Regions from separate parts of the Candidatus Acetatifactor stercoripullorum genome, predicted to be linked through region 2. Evidence: predicted binding sites of a transcription regulator. Region 2 holds the regulator's gene; each other region holds the start of a gene.
The links. The regulator HrcA, encoded in region 2, represses chaperone genes, less so after heat shock. The targets are predictions, from matches to a motif close to TGTTAGCACTCNNNNNNNNNGAGTGCTAACA.

Region 1: htpG (molecular chaperone HtpG) is a predicted target of HrcA. The motif match lies at 2,814-2,844, and genes of this name have one in related genera.
Region 3: SHK35_RS00475 (co-chaperone GroES) is a predicted target of HrcA. The motif match lies at 2,661-2,691, and genes of this name have one in related genera.

What each region holds. Positions count from the first base shown of each region.
Region 1 is NZ_CALWMU010000041.1:10,108-15,698, reverse strand. It holds gene SHK35_RS11575 (diguanylate cyclase domain-containing protein) at 1-359, opposite strand, end outside; gene htpG (molecular chaperone HtpG) at 549-2,747, opposite strand; gene SHK35_RS11565 (peptidylprolyl isomerase) at 2,917-3,978, opposite strand; gene SHK35_RS11560 (FAD-dependent oxidoreductase) at 3,986-5,407, opposite strand; gene SHK35_RS11555 (SMC family ATPase) at 5,492-5,591, opposite strand, start outside.
Region 2 is NZ_CALWMU010000015.1:29,572-35,162, forward strand. It holds gene dnaK (molecular chaperone DnaK) at 1-850, opposite strand, end outside; gene grpE (nucleotide exchange factor GrpE) at 889-1,608, opposite strand; gene hrcA (heat-inducible transcriptional repressor HrcA) at 1,647-2,672, opposite strand; gene SHK35_RS06225 (DUF6465 family protein) at 2,925-3,377, opposite strand; gene SHK35_RS06230 (hypothetical protein) at 3,809-4,057, shown strand; gene SHK35_RS06235 (prolipoprotein diacylglyceryl transferase) at 4,073-4,879, shown strand; gene SHK35_RS06240 (undecaprenyl-diphosphate phosphatase) at 4,806-5,591, opposite strand, start outside.
Region 3 is NZ_CALWMU010000001.1:93,634-99,224, forward strand. It holds gene SHK35_RS00460 (ABC transporter ATP-binding protein) at 1-585, opposite strand, end outside; gene SHK35_RS00465 (AraC family transcriptional regulator) at 760-1,614, shown strand; gene SHK35_RS00470 (DUF1905 domain-containing protein) at 1,773-2,441, shown strand; gene SHK35_RS00475 (co-chaperone GroES) at 2,727-3,014, shown strand; gene groL (chaperonin GroEL) at 3,099-4,724, shown strand; gene SHK35_RS00485 (glycoside hydrolase family 43 protein) at 4,931-5,591, shown strand, end outside.

The DNA of each region.
Region 1 (5,591 bases), on a different contig from region 2:
TCTTTTCCTCCGGCCGCCTCATAAATCAGCCGTTCTCCGGCCCAGACGCGGATAGAAGAATACCTTGTCTGGAATACAAAGCAGTATTCCTCAGGCACATCCACATTTGCAAGCTCCCGCCGCAAAACCAGACTTTCTCCCTCCCAGGCAAGCGTACAGGGCAGCTGGGGAAGCAGCCGCCACTCCCCTTCGCTTTCATAAATCCATCCATTCTCCAGCCGTTTTGCGGCGCCTGCGTCATTGCCCTGTAACCTCGTATCAAAAAGAGCTGCCGCAAAGACGGCCAGCAAAACCACAACTGCAGCCCCCGCCAAAATCATCACATTCTGCAGACGTTTCCCATATTTAAACAGATACATTTTATACCTCTCCGTTTCCGCTGTCTCATCTTTCTGATTTTAACAAAAACAGGTCTTAAAATGTAAACGCTGGAACAATCTGCACTTTTTCAGGCATATTTTACAATACATAAATTTTGGAGCCGCCTCCTTGCCTGCGCTTCCTGAGACGGCTCCAAATTGTTAAATATATTCAAACATCTGTCTTCTTTATTTTGCCAGCAGCATCATGATCTCATTGCTGCGCGCAACAAATCTCGTCATCTCCTCGGGCTTTAAGGGTGACTGCTGGAGCTTTGCCAGATCATAGAGCTGTTCGCAGATCATTTCCACATTCTCTCCATCCTGATGCTCCGTCACATATTTCACCAGCGGATGATTTGCATTTAAGATCAAGGTCTCTCCCTCTGTGCCAAAGGCCCCCATATCCATGCCGGGCATGGAATACATCTTCATCATATCCTGCATCCGTCTGCTTTCCTCCGACAAGGTGAGCAGAGAGGAAACCTTTTTGTCCTTAAGCTTCTCTACCTTAACCACCAGCTTGTCGTTTTTGAGCGCCTTCTTCATCAGCTCGCCCAGCGTCTTGGCCTGCTCCTCCAGCTCCTTTTCAGCCTTCTTGGAGGTTTTTGCCTTCATGGTGTCGCTTACATCCGCATCAATACGGCGGAATCTGATGCCCTCATTCTTGGCCTCCAGCTGAGAGATAAAGGGCTGGTCAATATTGTGGGTCAAAATCACGGCATCCATTTTTGCAGCCTTGAACATATTGATATACTGGCTCTGCTGCTGTTCATCAGTTACATAATAGATAATCTTTTCCTTGGAGGTCTCCTCTTCTTTCGCTGCTTCTTCCTGGCCTGCAGAGGTCTTTTCCTCCTCCACGATCTCGGCCTCTACCTTCTGACCGTTTTCGTCCACGGCGCTTCCCGCTTCCTTTGCGGCTTCAGCTTCCTCGCCCTGGGCGGCTTTCCCTTCGTCGTTCTCCTCGTCTAAGGGCTTGGTTTCCAGGCATTCCGGCAGTGTCAGATATTTTCCCTCAAGGTTCTTAAAGAGAATGTAATCGTTCATTCTTTCGCAGAACTTATCATCTTTCAGGCAGCCAAACTTGATAAAGGGGCTGATGTCGTCCCAGTATTTGTCATACTCCTCTTTCTCGGTCTTACACATGCCAGCCAGCTTGTCTGCCACCTTCTTGGTGATATATTCGGAAATTTTCTTCACAAAGCCGTCATTTTGCAGCGCGCTTCTGGATACGTTCAGGGGCAGGTCAGGACAGTCGATCACACCCTTTAAAAGCAGTAAGAATTCGGGAATTACTTCCTTGATGTTATCTGCAATAAACACCTGATTGTTGTACAGCTTAATGGTTCCCTCTATGGACTCATACTCCATATTGATTTTGGGGAAGTATAAAATACCCTTCAGGTTAAAAGGATAGTCCATATTCAGATGTATCCAGAAAAGAGGCTCCTTATAATCCTGGAATACCTTCCTGTAAAATTCCAGATATTCCTCTCTGGTACAGTCGTTGGGGTGCTTGGTCCACAGCGGTGTTGTCTCATTCATCAGCTCGGGACGCTTTTTAATCTTCAGCTTTCTGGGCTCGGGCTTTTCTTCCTCTGCCCCATCCTCTTTCTTGGCATCCTCTGCTTCCTGTGAATCCTTCTCCTCCTTTGCGGATTCCTTCTTTTCCGGCTCGATCACCTCAAGCACCACATCATCCGCAAGCTTCTCATCCTCCCGGATGATCTGGGTCTCCTTGGTATCCGCCTTGGACAAATAAATTTCCGTCGGCATAAAGGAGCAGTATTTCTTCACTACCTCCCGGGCCTTGTATTCATTACAAAACTCAAGACAGTCCTCGTTGACAAACAGGGTGATCGTAGTGCCGGGGGTTGTCCTTCCCGCGTCCTCGCCCTCCGTCATTGAAAATTCCGTGCCTCCGTCGCACTCCCAGTGCACAGGCTTTGCCCCCTCCTTGTAGGAGAGAGAGTCAATATGCACCTCGTCCGCCACCATAAAGGCAGAATAGAATCCCAGGCCGAAATGTCCGATGATCTGGTCCGCATTGCTCTTATCTTTATATTTTTCAATGAAATCCGTAGCGCCGGAAAAGGCAATCTGGTTGATATACTCCTCCACCTCTTCGGCGGTCATGCCCAGTCCGTTATCTGAAACGGTGATGGTCTTTTTCTCAGGGTCCACAACCACGTCAATTCTGGCCTTATAATCCTCCGGCAGAGAACACTCCCCCATCATTTCCAGCTTTTTGAGCTTCACCACAGCATCGCAGCCGTTAGAGATCAGCTCTCTGTAAAAAATATCATGGTCCGAGTACAGCCATTTTTTAATAATAGGAAAAATATTCTCGCTGTTAATTGATAAATTTCCACTCTTTACTGACATTGTCACCACATCCTTTTCTCTTACTAAATGTAAGTTTAATTCTGCACGAAACAAAAGTCAAGAAAAAATTAGCACTCATTTAAAACGAGTGCTAATAATTTCAAAAAAATCCCTTAAATCCGGGACTTTGCGGAAATATAAAATTTTTCTAAATATCTGCCTGAAGGGGCTATTCCGGAAAATATTCGGCGTAAACCTCAAAAAAATCCGAAGTAATAACCTCCTCGTCATGAATCAGAGTAATCTCATCCCACAGCTTTTCGTTCAGACTTCTGGCCAGAGTTTCCACAAAGGCATCATACTCCTGCCCAAAGGCCTCCCTTCGCCGCTCCTCCACAATTTTAAGCTTATTGGCGTCCGTTTCCTCCCTGTCGAAGGTGCTCAGACATTTAATAATATGATAGCCGCTGCTGCTTTCCACGATCTGGCTGATCTCCCCTGTCTCAAGACCAAAGGCGGCCGTTTCAAAGGCTTCCTCCATCTCTCCCTTTCCGAAGGAATAAGTGATGGTGCTATCCTGGCTGTACCGGGATGCCAGCTCCGCGAAATCCTGTCCCTCCGCAAGAGCCATTTGGCGTATCTGCGAAATCTCTTCGTAGGCCGCCTGCTTTTCCTCCTGAGAATAGGCTGCCGTGTTCCCCTGGCTGTCTGTTTTGCTGGTTCGGATCAAAATATGCTGTACCGTGATGGTTCTGGCCTCGTCGTCGCTGATCTCCGGATTGATGTCACGGATAATTTCCTGATATACCTTTTGTGCCAGCGCATATTCTCTGTAGAGGTTTTCTATGGTCTCCAGATCCACTTCCAGGGCCCTTTGTTCCGTCTCACTCAAGGAACCAAAATACTTCTCCGCCGCCTGGACGATCTTCTCCTCCTCTCCCTGGTCAAGCTCCACGCCTTTCTCAGCGGCCAAAAGACACATAGTCTTGATCTGCGCCAGCTTGGCGAGCACCGTCTCCTTCACATTTTCTTCCAAAGTAACGCCGTCCCGCTCAATCTCCCACACCTGTGATCCATACACCTCTTCATATTGGTTCTGGGTATTGGCAAGATATACCATAAGCTCCGCCTTTGAGCAGGATTCCCCCCCAATGCGGAAAACCTCGTCCCTTCCAAATCCTGTGGTAAATACTACTTTTGTGCCGCCCTCCCCCGTATTGCAGGCCGTCAGGGCTGCAGCTAAAACAGCTGCCGCCAAAATGCCCGCCATGATTTTCTTTCTGTGCTTCATACTTTTCTCACTGCTTCCTGTTTTGTGCTTCCTGGCGTTTCAGGATGCTTCTTGCCACGCTGATGCCGTTGGCAGATGCCTGCTGCAGGCCTCTGGTAACCCCCGCGCCGTCTCCAATGGCCCGAAGCCCCTTCACGCTGGTCTCAAAATCCTGGTTGATTACCACCTTATTGGAATAAAATTTTACCTCCACTCCATACAGCAGAGTCTCATCGCTGGCAATCCCCGGGGTGACCTTATCCAGCGCCTCTATCATCTCCGCAATATCCACCATGATACGGTGGGGAAATACCAGGGACAAATCTCCTGGAACCGCATCCTTTAAGGTGGGAATCAGGTTATTCCGGCACAGCCTCTCGTCTGTTGTCCGCCTGCCACGCTTAAAATCACCATAGGTCTGCACCAATATGCTGCCCCCGCAAAGCATATTGGAGAGCTGGGCAATATGCTTGCCATACTCAATGGGCGTCTTAAAGGGTTTTGTGAAATTCTTGGACACCAGCAGCGCAAAATTGGTATTATGAGTCTTATACTCTTGGGATTTGTAAGCGTGGCCGTTTACCACCGCAAGTCCTCCCTCATAGTACTCCGCAGCCACTTCCCCTGAGGGGTTTGTGCAGAAGGTTCTCACCTTATCGTCAAAGGTGGGCGTATAATAAACCAGCTTTGCCTCATACAGATTTTCGTTTAAAAACTGCATCACTTCATCCCGTACCTCCACCCGGACGCCGATATCCACAGTGCCGGGAGTCGTCTCAATATCCAGCTCCTTACACTTCTCCTTAAACCAGTCGGCTCCCTCTCTGCCCACTGCCGCCACAATTTCATCCCCATAAAAGATTTCTCCTTTCTGGGTGCGCACTCCCGCCGCTCTCTGGCCTTCTATCAGAATCTGTTCCACCATGGTCTCAAAGCGCATATCAACTCCCTGGCTTTCCAGATGTCTTTCAAGCTTTTGGTATATTTTGTACCCCTCTTCCGTTCCCAGATGGCGTATGGGACATTCAATCAGCTTGAGATTGGCGCCAATGGCTTTTCTCCTGATTTCCCGGATTTCCTTTTCCTTATCTACACCGTACACATTGGGGTCTGCTCCAAAGGCAAGATAAATGCCGTCAGACTCCTGAATCAGACTGAGGGTTTCCTCATATCCCAGTATTTCCGGCAGATTGCCGCCCACATCGGGGGATAAGGAAAGCTTGCCGTCCGAAAAAGCGCCTGCCCCCGCAAAGCCTGTGGTAATCGAACAAGGGTGACAGCCCATGCAGCGCCCTGCAGTGCGCTTTGGACAGCTTCTGCGCCCGATAGAATGCCCCTTTTCCAGCATCAGCACCTTAATATCCGGTTTTCTTCTCTTCAGCTCATAGGCGCAGAAAATCCCTCCCGGACCTGCGCCGATAATAATCACGTCATATTTTTCCATATACATCTCCATTCCGAAGCGCAGCGTAGGAATCGCGCAGTAGAAATTCTGCCACGGTTTTCCCATAGGTTTTCCCGTTTGCTTCTCCTATTATACACCATTGCGGATCAGACTTCCACCGCCGGTTTTATCTATAATAAGCTGCTGGCTGATTCTCTCCCTAAGCTGGGGCACATGAGAGATAATACCA
Region 2 (5,591 bases):
CCAGATCTCTGGTCAGCTCATCAAACTGTGCACGGCTCAAATTCATGTCAAAGTGCTTGGGTCCCTCAGCGGTAGCCGTGATGAAGGGCAGGTTAATGTTTGTGGTCATTGCACTGGAAAGCTCTTTCTTCGCCTTTTCGGCAGCTTCCTTCAGTCTCTGCATTGCCATCTTATCGCCGGACAGGTCTACACCCTCAGCCTTCTTAAATTCGGAAATCATCCACTGGATGATCTTGTTGTCAAAATCATCGCCGCCCAGATGGGTATCACCATTGGTAGCCAAAACCTCAATGACGCCGTCGCCGATCTCGATAATGGATACATCAAAGGTACCGCCGCCCAGGTCGTATACCATGATCTTTTGTTCCTTCTCATTGTCCAGGCCGTAAGCCAAGGCAGCTGCCGTAGGCTCGTTGATAATACGCTTTACGTCCAGGCCTGCAATCTTTCCTGCATCCTTGGTAGCCTGACGCTGTGCGTCATTGAAATATGCGGGAACGGTAATAACAGCTTCTGTTACCTTCTCGCCCAGATAGCTCTCAGCATCCGCCTTCAGCTTTTGAAGAATCATTGCGGAAATCTGCTGAGGAGAATATTTCTTACCGTCAATGGTGCGCCCATTGTCAGTACCCATATCTCTCTTGATGGAAGAAATAGTCTTTTCCGCATTGGTCACGGCCTGACGCTTTGCAGGCTCACCTACCAGTCTCTCTCCTGTCTTGGTAAACGCCACTACGGACGGTGTGGTTCTTGCGCCCTCTGCGTTTGCGATAACGGTGGGTTTTCCACCTTCCATAACAGCCACACAGCTGTTGGTCGTTCCTAAGTCAATACCAATAATCTTGCTCATATCTAAGCCCTCCTGCTTATTCTAAATCTAAAATTATATTATTCTACAACTGCAACCATACTATGTCTAACCACCGTATCCCGGTAGGTATAACCCTTTTGAAGCTCCTGTGCGATCACACCGGATTCATACTCCTCACTCTCCACCTGCATCACGGCATTGTGCAGATTGGGGTCAAACTCACACCCCACCGCCTCAATGGGCTTAACGCCCAGATTGTCAAGCTCTGTGAGCAGCTGCTTGTAAACACGGTTCATGCCGTCCACAAAGGGGTCCTCCCTTTTTTCCTCCGGCACCGTCGCCAGGCCTCTCTCAAAATTATCCACAACTGGAAGAATCTTCTCGATGACGCTTTTTGCTCCTGTTTCAAACATAGCCTGCTTCTCTCTTTCGGTCCTCTTGCGGAAATTTTCAAACTCCGCCATCTGACGTTTGACCCGGTCCTCCAGCTGATCTATCTTTTCCTTGTAGGCGTCCGCTTTTTTCTCCTGCTTTGCCTGTTTTTTGGCAGCCTTCTTCTCCGCCCAGGTCATGGAGCCGTCTCCGGCCCGCGAAGCGGTATCCTCTGCCTCCTCTTCCCGATCCGTCTCCTCCTCATCCGGATTGGACTCATGGGAATCATCATCCAGGGAATTTCCTCCCCCGGAATTATCATTCTGAGGAGAATCGTCCTGCACACCATCTGCCGGGTTTGGTTCCCCGCAGACATCTTCAGGCTCTTTTTCCTCCTCCAGCCTTTCCTTTTCCTGCTCTGCCATTTCTACCTATCCTTTCTGCGCTTTATCCCGCATTTTCTCTACTTTTTATATAAGTCATCCAACTGGCTCTGTATGGTTCTGAGTGTGCGGATCACCTTATCGTAATCCATCCGCTTGGGACCTATGATTCCTATGGTTCCCCGCATTCCCTCTCCTATTTCATAGGTTGCGGTGACCACGCTGCAGTCCTTCATGCTCTTTACCGGTGTCTCGTTTCCGATATACACCTGAATGCCTGTGTTTTCCTCATCCGCCAGGGTATCCATAACCAAATTCCCCAGCTGCTTTTTTTCCTCAAAGGTATTAATCAGCTCACTGGCTCTCTCCTGATCAGCCAGCTCCGGGTAACGGAAAATATTATTGGTACCGCTTGTGTAAATCTCCAGGTCTTCCTCCGCTCTGATGGCCTCGGCCACAGCGTCAATCACGCTGCTTACCAGAAAGCTGTGGATTCCCGCCTGCTGCTTCATGTCTGAAATCATTCCCAGATTGATTTCATCTATGGACAACCCATTCAGATGGGTGTTCAGCAAAATATTTAATTTCAGCAGCGTCTCATCGTCCAGCTCCTGATCCACGGAAAGAATATTGTTTTTTATCACATTTCCCTCCACCACGATCACCGCTAGAATATGAGCGGCATCCACCCGGGACAGCTGCACAAATTTCACCTTGTTGCGATGGGTGGAAGGGGCGGATATCATAGTTGCATACTGTGTGTTCTGGGCCAGAACCTTAGCCACCTGCTTAAGCAGGGTTTCCATTTTGTCCTGCCTTTCCACCAGCATATCCTTCATCTCCACCACCTCGCGCTCCTTCTCGGCCATCATGGTATCCACATAAAAACGGTAGCCTTTGTCGGAAGGTATCCTGCCCGCCGAAGTGTGCGGCTGGAGAATATATCCCATTTCCTCCAAATCCGCCATTTCGTTCCGGATGGTTGCGGAGCTTAGATTCAGGTCGGTGTCCTTTGAAATGGTTCTGCTGCCCACCGGTTCTCCTGTCTCAAGATAATTACGGATAATGGCCTGCAGGATTTTTGTCTTTCTCTCATCTAACTGCATTCCTATCCTCCTCGTCCGCTAAAACGGACATCCATTCATTATTTGAAAGGTGCTTTCAAACTTTTTACCAGTTGTTAGCACTCGACAAGGAGGAGTGCTAACATCCTCTTAACCTAAAATATCACTAAGACTATATGTTGTCAACAACTTTTAGCGAAAATAATTATAAAATAAATCTAAAGCATCAAAAAAGCACTGCCTTTCCCCTGCAGGAAAACCAATGCTTTTCTTCCTTTAAAATAAGTATGTAGATTAAATATAGAAGCTTCCCGTATGATCGCCGTTCATTACATAGTAAACCATGCTCTCCTCGGGCTTCACATAAAGCTCTACGCTGGTCAAATCCCCTGCCTTCTGCTTCAGGTCGTATTTCCATACGTCCTTGGCAATCTGGAGCAGATCCTCCTGGGAATAGGACTTACCCTCAAACTGCACATGAACTGCGCTCTTAAGCTCTGCCTTCTTTGCGGGCTCCTTCTTAGCTGCCGTCTTTCTTACTGCAGTCTTTTTTACCGCAGTCTTCTTCACAGGCTCCTTTTTCTCAGGCTCTGCCTTGGCTGCCTCCGTTTTTACTGCTTTCTTTACTGCTTCTGCCTTAACCGCTGTTGATGCTTCCGTCTTTTTTGTTTCTGCCTTAATCTCTTCCGTCTTCGCAGCTGCTTCCTTTGCCGCCGCAGGGGTTACTGTCTTCTTGGTCACTGCCATAGCGATATCTCCCTTCTTTCACAGATAGACAATTGTTTTCAGACTCCTCACAAGTTATTTCAACTTGCCGCAAGATAGGTTTTACTTGCTGTGATTAGTTTATTACTTTCACGAAAAATTGTCAACTGCCTGAATGCGGAAACTACGGTTTTCGGGGCTTTCATGTCTTTATTTCTTCAAAATAGCGCAAAATATCAGAAAATTGTCACTATTTGTCGACGGATTTTCCTTTACAATCCTGTAGCCGCGCAATATCATAGGTCTGTGAAGGGGAATTGTTTCAGACAGCGGCCAGCATGCTATGGCCGCTGTTTTTGCAGCTTCATTACCCATTATTCCTGCAGCCTTACGGCAAGCATTGACAAAATATGCCTCCCTATTATAAAATTTATGCAAATCATCAATTTAACAAGGATAGGGAGGAGAAAGTGATGGGAATCGCTTCATTGGTTTTAGGTATTCTGGCCGTTATAATCGGTCTTTTTTCAGCCGGTTCTCTTGGATGGCTGGGGGCCATCATGGCAATTATCGGCATTATTTTAGGCGCTCTTGGGAAAAAGGATCCTGCTGCCAGCGGTGTTGCCACTGCCGGCCTGGTTCTTTCCATTATCGGCCTGATCTTATGTCTGCTGCTTTACATTGCATGTATTGCCTGCATCGGCGGTCTGGCCGCTCTGTAAAACCGCATTCACACTATGCAGATCTATTTTCACCTGTTTGGACATTCCATTCCCGCCTATGGCCTTTTGATCGTCCTGGGCGTTATCACTGCAAATCTGCTTGGCGCAGTCATTATCCGCAGATACCGTCTGGACTTCAACGACTTTATCATATTGGAGGCCTACGCCTTTCTGGGCGGTTTTCTGGGCGCCAAGGTCTTGTACCTGGCAGTTTCCTTTCAGGACATAGACTGGTCTAGAATCCTTGAGCCCGCTTATTTTAACTCCCTGATGCAGGGAGGCTTTGTCTTTTATGGAGGGCTCATAGGCGGTATCGCTGCAGTGCTGTGCGCCTCCAGGCTTCACAAAATCCCCTGCAGCCCTTATCTTCGCCACTGCATTTTTCTCATCCCCCTGATTCACTGCTTTGGCAGAGTGGGCTGCTTTTTTGCCGGATGCTGCTACGGAATCCCCTGGGACGGCTTGTTTTGTGTTACCTTTCCCCAAGGCTCTCTGGCCCCGGCGGGAGTACCTCTTTTTCCAGTGCAGCTGGCGGAGGCCTTTTGTCTTTTGGCCCTCTCCCTCCTTCTGCGGTATCTGGATACTGTCCTGACACATTTTTACGCAGTGGAAACCTATTTGATTTCCTATGGAATCATACGTTTTGTACTGGAATTTTTCCGGGACGACTCCGCCCGGGGAAAGCTGCTTTTCTTGTCCACCTCCCAGTGGATCAGCCTTCTCTTAACCGGCTGCTGCCTGTACCTGCTTAAGCGCCGCGCAGGCCAAAGTAAAGCAGCACCAAAACCCCCAGCACAATCCGGTACCAGCCAAACACCTTGAAATCATGCCTCTTAATATACCCCATCAGGAATTTAAGCACCGCCAGGGATACCACAAAGGCGGTAAGACACCCAGCAAGCAAAAGTAAAAGCTCCAAGGAGGTAAATGCAAACCCGAATTTTACCACCTTTAAAAGACTGGCCCCAAACATCACAGGGATAGCCAGAAAAAAGGTGTATTCCGCAGCCACGGTTCTGGACACGCCGATCAAAAGGGCGCCCACAATGGTTGCGCCGGAGCGTGAGGTTCCGGGAAACACAGCCGCTATCAGCTGAAAGGCACCGATCAAAAACGCCGTCTGATAAGTAATATCCGCAAGGGCTGTCACCTTGGGGGTTCTGTTTTGATTCCAGCTCTCGATCACAAGAAAGGCAACGCCAAACACAATTAATGCCACAGCCACGCAGAAATAATTATAAAACAACGCGTTGAACACATCGTCGAACAAAAGGCCGATTACCGCAGCCGGGACGCAGGACACCAATATCTTAAGCCACAGGATTACAATGTCCATCTTGAGGAAGGAGAGCGCCCCCCGCTTCCCTTCTCTCTCCTTTCTTGTCAACGCAAAAGGCCATATCTGCTTCCAGAACAAAACCACCACCGCAAAAATGGCCCCCAGCTGTATCACCACATCAAACATATCAAAGAAATTTTCGCTGGTGCCCTGAAAGGGCAGAAACTCCTCCAGCAGAATCAAATGCCCTGTGCT
Region 3 (5,591 bases), on a different contig from region 2:
GTTTAAGGAGGAGAAGCAGGCGCGGTTTCTCTGGAAGGCAGGCTTCACCTCCTTTGACTGCTTAAAGGCGGCTGCTGCGGTAAAGGGAAGCACAAGCAGCATGCACAGTGCAAGCTTTACGTTTACCGTAAACACCATCAAAAGAGCGAAGGCAAAAAGCAGGACATTTTGATATACCACATAGATCACATAGGCCACAAAATGCCGGATAGCGTCCATATCCCCGGTCTGGCGGCTCATGAGATCGCCGGTACGCTTCTTATTATAGAAAGCAAAATCCTCCTGCAAAAGCTTGCGGTATACCTTATCCCGCATGTCATAGAGCGTTCCCTGGGAAGCCGTCTCAAACACCACCTGGTAAAAGAAGCGCAGCACGCCGTTTACAATAGTGACGCCTAAGAGACAGCAGATCAGTCCGGGCAGGAGGCTGTAATTTCCGGCCGAAACCACGTCGTCCACAATCACGCCGGATAGGTAAGGGTTTACAATGGACAGCGCCGCAATGACGGTGGTCATAAGGATGCCTAAAAGCATCAGCCCCCGGTATTTTTTGAGAAAGGAATAAAACCATTTCATGGGTGTCATAGGATGCACCTCCCTGTAATTGATACCTTCATTTTATGAAAGGCGCTTAAAAAGAAAATGGAGTATCTTGCAACAAAGATGTATGATTTTGTAAAAATACGTTTTACTTTTTGGCTGCAAAAAGGTAGAATACAAATATACGGGGACAGAAGAAATACGGAGGCGGAAGGAGAAATGACAGCGCAGAAAAAAGACATCGTGATTGAAGAAATGAACCCCACCTTTTTGTTTACCTGGAAGGGAACCAGAAACAAGGGAGACGACCAATATCACAGCCATGATTTTCCTGAGCTGGCCTTTGTGCTGTCCGGCAGCGGAAAATACCGGATAGAGGGAAGGCTTTATTCTGTCGGGGAGGGGGATGTTTTGATTTTGAATCCGGGCGTCAGGCACCAGGCCCTTTTGGATGGGGAAAGCGCGCTTCCCACCACGGAATTTTTCGTGGGCTTTTCCGACATTCAGATCAAGGATATGCCGCGGAATTACTTTCCTGCGCCGGAGGGGGAATATATCATTCACACCACTGGGGAGCTTCGCCAGAAGCTGTTTCGGATCTGCGCCTCCATGGAGGCGGAAAATGCGGTGTGCCGTCAGGGAAGATACTTTATGTTGAAATCCTATCTGGTGCAGATGCTGCTTTTGGTGATCAGGGAGCAGTGCACTCCCGTGGAGGCACCGGGGGGATATGCCTTTGAATCTGTGAATAAGAAATATGTGGTAGAGCAGATCATCAATTATTTTGATGATCACTACAATGAAAAAATTTCCCTGGATCACATTGCGGAAAATATGTATTTAAGTCCCTTTTATATTTCCAAGATTTTTAAAAGCGAGACAGGGGACACCCCCATCCGCCATTTGATCAATATCCGGCTGGAAAAGGCAAGGGAGCTTCTGGAGGCGGGAGAAAGCGCCAGCATTCAGGAGGTGGCCGCTTCCGTGGGCTATGAGGACGCTTACCACTTCAGCAAGCTGTTTAAAAAGCGTTACGGCATCTCTCCCTCCAAGGCGAAGAGAATAAGTAAGTAATTGCGGATATTGATACTTTTTTGACGGTATGTTTTTTTTTCAGTACTTGTACAAAAGAGGTTTTCAAGGATTGTAGAATTTGCTACAATGGAAAAACAAGGCGTGTGCAAGATGGCACGGGAAGGTAATGGATGCACAGGCATCGGATTGGAGGCAGCATGAGATATTTTTTTGAATCTAAAATTGAAAAAAAAGAAAAGGGATATATGATTCAGATTCCCTTTAATGTGTGGGAGGTATGCAAGCAGCGGGACGTGATCAAGGGAGATGTGGTTCTGGACAATAAAATCATTGACTGCGAACTGCTTCCCAAGGAAAAGGGTAATTATGAGATTCACATAGAGGATGAGGATGCGGTAAGCGTGGAGCTGGGCGTGCCCCACAAAATACTGCTTCATGTAAACGGCTCCCTGATCCGCATGGATCAGAACAGTCCCTACAGCTTTGACCATCCCATACGCAAGATTGACAGCATGCAGGTGATCATCCAGCCTGAGGACGGTCTTTGCGGTCAGGCCTGCGTAGCCATGCTGGCTGGCGTTACCATAGCCGAGGTAATCAGTGTAATGGACTGCAGAGAGTGGCAGGCAACCATGGGCCGCGTGATTTCTGCACTGAATTATTATGGAATTGATCACAATGACATCATTGTGTACACCGAGGGCAAGGATGCAGTGCTGCCTAAGTGCTGCATTATGATGGAAAAAATGGGACGCTTCTGCCATTACCTGGTACACTACGATGGCAAATATTATGATTCTAATCTGGGAGTGCTTGAGGAATACGATATGAGCAAGCTGCTGGGATATCTGGAAATTAAGTGCTGATTTTGAAAGAGAATGCCGTCCGCGGGAAACTGCGGGCGGCCTTTTGGCTAAAAAGAGTAGAAACAAAAAAGAAAAAAAGTATTAAATCTGATTTACAGGGACAAAATAAGAAAACAAAAGAATAAGAGAGTATAATAAAGAAAAAAAGAGATAAATGATTTACAATCGGTCAGAATACGTTTGCAAAGACATACATATAAAATTAATATATGGTTTAGTGATTAGCACTCAAAACTAATGAGTGCTAACAAATGAAAATGGCAGTATCAAAAGGAGGCAATTATAATGAAGCTAGTACCTTTAGGTGACAGAGTGGTATTAAAACAATTAGAAGCAGAGGAGATGACCCAGTCCGGCATTGTGCTTCCCGGACAGAGCAAGGAAAAACCCCAGCAGGCTGAGGTGATTGCAGTAGGTCCCGGCGGCGTTGTAGACGGCAAGGAAGTAAAAATGGAAGTAAAGACAGGCGATCAGGTCATTTATTCCAAATATGCAGGAAATGAAGTTAAGCTTGGCGAAGAAGAATATATTATCGTCAGACAAAGTGATATTCTGGCAATCGTAAATAATTGACCAAAATTGACGAAAGCCTGCGGTGCCGCAGGCGGTATGACGGGCACTTGAAAATAAAGAATAAAAACATGGAGGCGTATTGAAATGGCAAAGGAAATAAAATACGGTGCGGAAGCACGTAAGGCATTGGAGTCCGGCGTAAACCAGCTGGCTGACACTGTAAGGGTGACTCTTGGACCTAAGGGAAGAAATGTAGTTTTGGACAAATCCTTCGGCTCACCCCTGATTACCAATGACGGTGTTACCATCGCAAAGGAGATCGAGCTTTCTGACGCATTTGAGAATATGGGAGCGCAGCTTGTAAAAGAGGTTGCCACCAAGACCAATGATGTGGCAGGAGACGGTACCACAACGGCAACGGTTCTGGCACAGGCTATGGTAAACGCAGGCATGAAGAATCTGGCTGCAGGCGCAAATCCCATTATCTTAAGAAAAGGTATGAAGAAGGCTACCGAATGCGCGGTTGAGGCCATTGCCAAGATGAGCCAGAAGGTGGACGGCAAGAATCACATTGCAAGAGTAGCTGCAATCTCTGCAGGAGACGACGAGGTAGGACAGCTGGTGGCTGACGCAATGGAGAAGGTAAGCGGAGACGGCGTAATCACCATCGAGGAGTCCAAGACCATGCAGACCGAGCTGGATCTGGTGGAAGGCATGCAGTTTGACAGAGGCTATATTTCCGCATACATGGCTACGGATATGGATAAGATGGAGGCTGTTTTAGATAATCCTTATATCCTCATCACCGATAAGAAGATTTCCAATATTCAGGAGATTCTGCCTCTGCTTGAGCAGATCGTGCAGTCTGGCGCGAAGCTGCTTATCATTGCAGAGGATGTAGAGGGCGAGGCACTGACCACACTGATCGTCAACAAGCTGCGCGGAACCTTCAATGTAGTTGCAGTTAAGGCGCCTGGTTATGGCGACAGAAGAAAGGCAATGCTTGAGGATATCGCAATTTTGACTGGCGGCAAGGTGATCAGCTCCGAGCTTGGTTATGAGCTGAAGGACACCACCATGGATATGCTGGGCCGTGCAAAATCCGTAAAGGTTCAGAAGGAAAATACTGTGATCGTAGACGGCGAGGGTGAAAAATCTGCCATTCAGTCAAGAATTGCACAGATTAAGAATCAGATCGAGGAGACTACCTCTGACTTTGATAGAGAAAAGCTTCAGGAGAGACTGGCGAAGCTGGCAGGCGGCGTTGCAGTGATTCGTGTGGGCGCGGCTACGGAAACCGAGATGAAGGAGGCAAAGCTTCGTCTGGAGGATGCCCTGGCAGCAACCAGAGCAGCAGTGGAGGAAGGTATTATCTGCGGCGGCGGTTCTGCATATATTCACGCTTCCAAAGAGGTTGAGAAGCTTGCGGCTACCCTGGAAGGTGACGAAAAGACAGGCGCAGGTATTGTGCTGAAGGCCCTGGAGGCACCTCTGTATCATATCGTAGCAAACGCAGGCCTGGAAGGCAGCGTGATTATCAACAGAGTAAAGGAGTCCGAGGCAGGCGTAGGATTTGACGCCCTGAAGGAAGAGTATGTGGATATGGTGAAGGCAGGTATTCTGGATCCCGCAAAGGTTACCAGAAGTGCACTGCAGAATGCAACCAGTGTTGCGAGCACACTGCTGACCACAGAGAGCGTTGTAGCAAATATCAAGGAGGAAACTCCCGCAATGCCCGCCGGGGCAGGCGGAATGGGCGGCATGATGTAAGCCGTTTCCTCAAAAAATAGCGCGATGCGCCAAGAGCGTGCTGCATGGGGAGAAAGCTCCCCGTGGGGCACGCTTTTTTGCTTGCGGAAAATGGGGACAATAATTGGCATAAAGATGCGCCGTTTTGACACGACAGGACAAAGATGTGGAGCTAAAATAAAACTGAAATATGCGGCATCGAAAAATGGTGCAGGAAAGAGGTTGAAATGAGCGAAAAAAGAAGGTATCACAATCCGGTGCAGAGGGGCTTTTTCCCAGACCCTTCCGTAATCAGGGTGGGCGATGATTATTACATGGTAAACTCCAGCTTTCAGTATTTTCCCGCAATTCCCATCTCTCATTCCAGAGATATGGTGCACTGGCATATTATCGGCCATGCCATAACCAATCCGGAATGGCTGGATATCAGCGATATTAAGGATTCCCATGGAATTTGGGCGCCTGATATAGAATATGTGGACGGGAAATTTTATATTTACGCCACGCTGCGTCTCAATGCGGACGGAAAAAGAGAGAATAATGTAATGCGCAGACAGCTGGTGATGGTGTCTGACAGACCGGAAGGGCCTTACAGCAAGCCGGTTTGTCTTGAGGTGGATGATATTGATCCTTCTTTGTTTGTGGACGATGACGGCAGCAAATATATGATCATAGCCAAAGCAGCCCAGGCGGTGCCTTTAAGTGAGGATGGCCTTAAGGTGACGGGACCGGCCCGTACTGCATGGGAGGGCACAGGGGAGCGCTGCTCGGAAGGCCCCCATATTATGAAAAAGGATGGCTGGTATTACGCCATTGTTGCGGAAGGAGGCACAGGCTATGGCCATGGCATCAATGTGGGAAGAAGCAGAGAACTGTTCGGCTCCTATG